Regions from separate parts of the Blastococcus montanus genome, predicted to be linked through region 2. Evidence: riboswitches for the same ligand, from Rfam matches in the RefSeq annotation. Region 2 holds a riboswitch; the other holds the start of a gene.
What was found. Region 2 has a riboswitch for S-adenosylmethionine ahead of ABDB74_RS19670 (bifunctional o-acetylhomoserine/o-acetylserine sulfhydrylase). Riboswitches for the same ligand answer to the same signal wherever they lie in the genome.

Region 1 (3,392 bases), 780 kb from region 2:
CACCTTGACGGCGTCGGCGAGGGTGTTCATCCCTCGCTCGAGGCCGCGGCGCGCCTCTTCGTTGAACGCGATCATCTTGGCCATGTGGTGATGTCCTCCGAGCATGGATCGCTGCACAGCCGGGTTGGTGCCCGCGACGGACGACACCAGCGCCGTGGACGCTCCTTCGGCCCACTGACCGGTGCCTCACCGTTCCGACCTGATTGGCACTCGGGAGACCCGAGTGCCAGAAAGGAGTCTGGCACTCGACCCCTGCGAGTGCAAGGACGGGGGGTCCCCCGGACGAGCGGAGGCCCGGACCCCGAGGGTCCGGGCCTCCGTGGAAGGCGCTGCGATCAGGCGCTGCGGACGGCGTCGGCCTGCGGGCCCTTGGCGCCCTGGACGACCTCGAACTCGACGCGCTGACCCTCGTCGAGGCTCTTGTACCCGTCCATCTGGATGGACGAGTAGTGGACGAAGACGTCCTGCCCGCCGTCGACGGCGATGAAGCCGAAGCCCTTCTCGGCGTTGAACCACTTCACGGTGCCCTGTGCCACGTGTGCTCCCACGTTTCGTGCGTGCGGCCACCCCGTCGCTGTGAGGGGGCGGGGTCTCGCTCTTCCGCCCGCCGAACACGAACGTGGAACTCGAACCGCGCGAGAACGTACAACAGGGAATGCCTGGTCGCGGCACATCGATGCCGGACCGTTGCCCGGATCGGGCGACGTGCCGGTCGCCCGGTCGGCGGGCCCGCCGTCAGCCGATGAGACCGGCCGCCCGCACCGACTTCAGCGACGGCTCCACCCGGTGGGTCGGGCCGACGACCGGCTCCAGCGGGTCGAGGGTCTTCAGCCCCTCGCCGGTGTTGAGGACGACGGTCTCCTTGGCCGGGTCAAGCCGCCCGTTCTCCACCAGCTGCCGCAGGACGGCGACGGTGACGCCGCCGGCGGTCTCGGCGAAGACACCCGTGGTCCGGGCGAGGTCGCGGATGCCCTGCACGATCTCGTCGTCGCCCACGCGGCCCACCGCCCCGCCGGTCCGGCGGATGGCGTCGAGGGCGTACGGGCCGTCGGCGGGGTTGCCGATGTTCAGCGACTTGGCGATCCCGGTCGGCTTGACCGGCTTGACGACGTCCCAGCCGTTGTCGAACGCCGTGGCGATCGGGTCGCAGCCGGCCGACTGGGCGCCGAAGATCGTCCACTCGGTCGCCTCGACGATGCCCGCGGCGGTCAGCTCGCGGAAGGCCTTGTCGACCTTGGTCAGCAGCGAGCCCGACGCCATCGGGATGACGACCTGGGCCGGGATCCGCCAGCCCAGCTGCTCGGCGATCTCGTAGCCCATCGTCTTGGAGCCCTCGGCGTAGTACGGCCGCACGTTCTGGTTGACGAAGGCGGTGTCCTCGAACTCGTCGGTCTCGGCGAGCTCGCTGGTCAGCCGGTTGACGTCGTCGTAGGAGCCGTCGACGGCGACCAGCGTCTGCCCGTAGACCGCCGACTGCACGACCTTGCCCGGCTCGAGATCGGCCGGGATGAAGACGAACGACGGCAGGCCGACCCGCGCGGCGTGGGCGGCGACGGAGTTGGCCAGGTTGCCTGTGGAGGCGGCGGCGATCTTCTTGTAGCCCAGGCCCTTGGCGGCGGTCGCGGCGAGGCTGACCACGCGGTCCTTGAAGGAGTGGGTGGGGTTGGCGCTGTCGTCCTTGACCCACAGCCCGCCGGTGAGGCCGAGCTCGGCGGCCAGCCGCTCGGCGCGGACCAGCGGGGTCATCCCCGGGTCGAGGGAGACGCGGTCGGCGGGGTCCTGGCCGACCGGCAGCAGGGCGACGTAGCGCCAGATGTTCTGCGGCCCGGCCTCGATCTGCTCGCGGGTCACCGCACGCATGATCTCGGGGTCGTAGTCGACCTCCAGCGGGCCGAAGCACTCGGCGCAGGCGTGCTCGGCGATCAGGCCGAACGTGGCGCCGCAGTTGCGGCAGACGAGCCCGCGGGCCGGACAGGGCGGGGTGGGGCCACCGGCGGAGCTGTCGGCCTGGGCGGAACCGGGAGCGGTCAGAGTCATGCGACGACTACCTCCTCATCTTCCCCGCGTCGGGCCGTCGAGCCGCGCGGGACGGAATTGGCACCTCCCGCTGGCGCGTACGCGTCAGACGGCGGTTGCCGGGGCTTCATCGGGCCGTGTCCCTCTGCCCCTCTGGATGAGTGAACGCCCGGAATGGTACCCGCCGCCGGTACGGCGTCTCCCGGTGGACAGGATGTGGGGTGTGGCAGCCCGCATCGTCTACACCGACCTCGACGGCACCATGGTCGGCCCGCGCGGCTCGTTCTGGCACAGCGCCGGCCGCGAGCTGACCGACGGGCCCGCCGGCGCCCTGCTCGACCTGCACCGGGCGGGGGCGGCGCTGGTGCTGGTCAGCGGCCGCACCTACGAGCAGGTCGTGGAGGCCGCGCGCATCTTCGCCGCCGACGGCGCGATCGCGGAGCTCGGCGCCACCATCGGCTGGGGCTCCGGGCGGAACACCCACCGCCTGCGCGGCGAGCTGCCCGAGGAGTACGGCGACCGGACGCCGATGGCGGTGATGGCGCAGCTGGGCGTCGTCGAGGAGCTGATCGCCGCCCACCCCGGACGGCTGGAGTGGCACGACCCGTGGCACGCCACCCACGACACCGACGCCCTGCTGCGCGGCCGGGTCGACCCGCTGTCGGTGGACGCCTGGCTGGCCGAGCGGGGTGCGGGCTGGCTGACGCTCAAGGACAACGGCGCGATCCCGGCGACGTCCCGGTTCGGGCTGGACGACGACCCGCTGCCCCCGCGGGTGTACCACCTGATGCCGCGCGGCATCTCCAAGGGCGCGGCCATCGCCTGGGACCTCGAACGGCGCGGCCTCTCCCCCACCGACGCGATCGCCATCGGCGACAGCGTCAGCGACCTGGACATGGCACCCGCCGTCGGCAAGCTCTGGATCACCGCGAACGGCGCCGCGGTCGACGGCATGACCGCCCTGATGGCCGCCGTCCCCAACGTGACCGTCACCGACGGCGCGATGGGCGAGGGCTGGGCCCAGGCGGTGCGCGCCTCGCTCTGATCCCGTCACACCCCCGCTCTAGCCTGCTGCTGTGGCCGAGGGAGCGCACGTGCTCGTGACGAGGAACGGATACGACGCCATTGCGGAGAAGTACGCCGAGCTGTTCCGCGCCGAGCTCGACGACGCTCCGCTGGACCGGGCGCTGCTCCGTGGGTTCGCGGAGCTGGTCAGGCGGGACCACCCCGATGCGCAGGTCCTCGAGGTCGGCAGCGGGCCCGGCGCCGTCTCGGCTCACCTGCACCAGCTCGAGCTGCAGGTGTCCGGCATCGACCTGTCGCCCGCCATGGTCGACATCGCGCGCCGCGAGCATCCCGAGGTCAGCTTCGACGTG
Region 2 (3,392 bases):
GACGAGGTCAACGTGCGCGTGGTGGCCCGCACGCTGCCCGGCAAGCAGTTCGAGGTCGGCCGCGACCTGCGGGCCCGCATCGTGGACGCCTTCCGCAGCCAGGGCATGCAGGTGCCGCAGCCCACCTCGGTCGCGGTGCCTGACGGCGCGACCGCCGTCCAGGAGGCGGTCCGATGACCGCGCCCGAGGACCGCAGCCCGGACGGCGGGGAGCCGAGGGTCAGCACCGCTCCCGCCGTGGCCCCCGCCGCGCCCGCCGCGTCCGCGCCGCCGGACGAGCCGCGGCGTCCCCGCTGGTGGTCGGCCATCCCCCGGCACCTGGGCCGGGCCCGCACCTCGACGGTCGCGCTCAGCCTGCTGTTCCTCCTGATCGGCGCCCTCTACCTCAACGTGCGCCCGGACCCGGAGGGGACGACGCGCACGCCGGCGGACACGGGGGTCGAGGAGACGGCCGAGCAGACGACGGAGACCACCCCGCCGACCACCGAGACCACCGAGCCCGCCGAACCCACCGACGAGGCGCCGGCGACCACCCCCGCGCAGCCGACCGGGGAGCAGGCCGAGCCGACCCAGCAGACCGGGGAGCCGGAGCCCGAAGAGACGGCGGACGAGACGGCGCCCACCACGTCGGCCCCGGAGACCAGCGCGCCGAGCCAGCCGACCGCACCGACCGGCTGAGTCAGAACGAGGTCACGACGGCGATCCCGGGTGCCGCGCCTACCGTGGCGAGCGCGGCCCCGGCGTCGTCCAGGGCCAGCCGGCGGGTGACCAGCCGGCCCGGGTCGAGCCGGCCGGCCGCGATCAGGCCCAGCAGCTCCGGATAGGCGTGCGCGGCCATGCCGTGGCTGCCCAGCACCGCCAGCTCGAGCGCGACCACCCGGTCCATCGGCACCTCGGGGCGGCCCTGCGCCGGCGGCAGCAGCCCGACCTGGACGTGCCGGCCGCGCGGCCGGAGGCTGCGGACGGAGTTCGCGCAGGTGACCGCGGCGCCGAGGGCGTCGAGCGAGGCGTGCGCGCCGCCGCCGGTCAGCTCGGCCACGGCCGCGGGCACGTCGCCGGCGCCGTCGACCGCGTGCTCGGCGCCCAGCTCGCGGGCGAGCTCCAGCGCGCCGGGCGCGACGTCGACGGCCACCACCCGGGCGCCGGCGGCCACCCGCGATCTGGACGGCGGAGAGCCCGACGCCGCCGCACCCGTGCACCGCCACCCACTCCCCGGCCCGCACGCGCGCCACCTGGACGACGGCGCGGAAGGCGGTGGCGTACCGGCAGCCCAGCGCGGCGGCGGTGGTGAGGTCCAGCCCCTCGGGCACCGCGACGAGGTTGACGTCGGCGGCGTCGAGGGCGACGAACTCGGCCAGCGAGCCCCAGTGGGTGAAGCCGGGCTGGGTCTGCCGGGCGCAGACCTGGTGCTCACCGGCGGCGCACTGCGCGCACCGGCCGCAGGCGTTGACGAACGGCACCGTGACCCGGTCGCCCACCCGCCAGTTCCGGACGCCCGCGCCGACGGCCGCCACGGTGCCGGCCAGCTCGTGCCCGGGCACGTGCGGCAGGACGACGTCGGGGTCGTGCCCCTGCCAGGCGTGCCAGTCGCTGCGGCAGATGCCGCCGGCGCCGACCCGGACGACGACGCCGCCCGGCGCGGGATCGGGCGCAGGGACGTCGTCGACCCGCAGCGGTCCACCGAACTGCTCGAACACCAGGGCGCGCACGCCGTCAGCCTGCCGGGTGGTCGAGTTGATCATCGCCTCCGGGTCCGCCGCGCCGGCGTGTCCCGCCGTGTCCCGGACCCGCAGCCGATGATCGACTCCGAGTGGTCCCTGCGGCGGGTGTTTCACGTGGGACATCGCGGCCCGTAGGATCGCGCTGGCTCCTGAGAGGCAGCGCGAAGCACCTGGCTGGCTGCCCGGCAACCTCTACTCCGTCTGAGGTGCTCCAGGGGAAGAGCCGGCCGGACGGCGCCCGCCGCCCGGCAAGGACGGAGCTCCCGTGCGCCGCGGGTCTCCGCGAGCGAGAGGAGACGGCGCATGAGCGACCCGCAGAGCTGGAGCTTCGAGACCCGGCAGATCCACGCCGGCACGAGCCCCGACCCCACGACCGGCGCCCGCGCGCTGCCGATCTACGCGACCACCGCCTACCAGTTCCGCGACACCCAGCACGCCGCGGACCTGTTCGCGCTGGCCGAGATGGGCAACATCTACACGCGGATCATGAACCCGACGCAAGACGCGCTCGAGCAGCGCGTGGCCTCGCTCGAGGGCGGCGTCGCGGCCCTGGCCGTCGCGTCGGGCCAGGCGGCCGAGACCCTGGCCATCCTCAACCTCGCCGAGGCCGGCGACCACGTCGTCGCGTCGGCCTCCCTCTACGGCGGCACCTACAACCTGCTGCACCACTCGCTGCCGAAGATGGGGATCACGGTCTCCTTCGTCGAGGACCCCGACGACCCGGAGAACTGGCAGTCGCTGGTCCAGGACAACACCCGGGCGTTCTTCGCCGAGTCGATCGGCAACCCGAAGGGCGACATCCTCGACATCGAGACGGTCGCCGGGGTCGCGCACCGCAACGGGGTGCCGCTCATCATCGACAACACCATCGCGACGCCGTACCTGATCCGCCCGTTCGAGTTCGGCGCCGACGTCGTCGTCCACTCGGCCACCAAGTACCTGGGCGGCCACGGCACCGTCATCGCCGGCCTGATCGTCGACGGCGGGACGTTCGACTGGACCGGGGGCCGCCACCCCATGTTCACGACGCCGGACCCGACGTACCACGGCGTGGTCTACGCCGACCTGGGCGCGCCGGCCTTCGCGCTCAAGGCGCGGGTGCAGCTGCTGCGCGACCTGGGCCCGGCGGTCTCGCCGTTCAACGCCTTCCTGGTGGTGCAGGGCATCGAGACCCTCTCGCTGCGCATGGAGCGGCACGTGAGCAACGCCCAGCGGGTGGCGGAGTTCCTCGAGGCGCACGACGAGGTGGACCGGGTCAACTACCCGGGGCTGGCCTCCTCGCCGTGGCACGCCGCGCAGCAGAAGTACGCCCCGAAGGGCGCCGGCGCCGTCCTCACCTTCGAGCTGCACGGCGGCGTCGAGGCGGGGAAGCGGTTCGTGGAGGCCCTGGAGCTGCACAGCCACGTCGCCAACATCGGTGACGTCCGCAGCCTGGTGATCCACCCGGCGTCGACCACGCACTCGCAGCTCACGCCGGAGGAGCAGCTCACCACCGGCGTCACCCCGGGTCTGGTGCGGCTGGCCGTGGGCCTGGAGGGCGTCGAGGACATCCTGGCCGACCTCGAGGCCGGGTTCCGCGCCGCCAAGGGCGCCTGAGCGGTGGGCGGGTGGGTCGAGGGCGACCCGGTCGGCGACCGGCGCTTCCTCGACCTGCCCGCCCCCTTCCCGCTGG

Region 1: linked by a shared signal. The riboswitch ahead of thrC (threonine synthase) and the one ahead of ABDB74_RS19670 (bifunctional o-acetylhomoserine/o-acetylserine sulfhydrylase) in region 2 are both predicted to bind S-adenosylmethionine.

Annotation. Positions count from the first base shown of each region.
Region 1 covers NZ_CP155551.1:578,840-582,231, reverse strand. Annotated here, with positions in the region: gene groL (chaperonin GroEL) at 1-84, opposite strand, end outside; gene ABDB74_RS02735 (cold-shock protein) at 336-536, opposite strand; gene thrC (threonine synthase) at 736-2,037, opposite strand; SAM riboswitch class I at 2,050-2,180, opposite strand; gene ABDB74_RS02725 (HAD family phosphatase) at 2,240-3,061, shown strand; gene ABDB74_RS02720 (class I SAM-dependent methyltransferase) at 3,093-3,392, shown strand, end outside.
Region 2 covers NZ_CP155551.1:4,093,806-4,097,197, forward strand. Annotated here, with positions in the region: gene ABDB74_RS19650 (mechanosensitive ion channel family protein) at 1-177, shown strand, start outside; gene ABDB74_RS19655 (hypothetical protein) at 174-677, shown strand; gene ABDB74_RS19660 (zinc-binding dehydrogenase) at 679-1,152, opposite strand; partial or broken gene ABDB74_RS19665 (alcohol dehydrogenase catalytic domain-containing protein) at 1,373-1,843, opposite strand; SAM riboswitch class IV at 1,866-1,981, shown strand; gene ABDB74_RS19670 (bifunctional o-acetylhomoserine/o-acetylserine sulfhydrylase) at 2,024-3,316, shown strand; gene ABDB74_RS19675 (homoserine O-acetyltransferase) at 3,320-3,392, shown strand, end outside.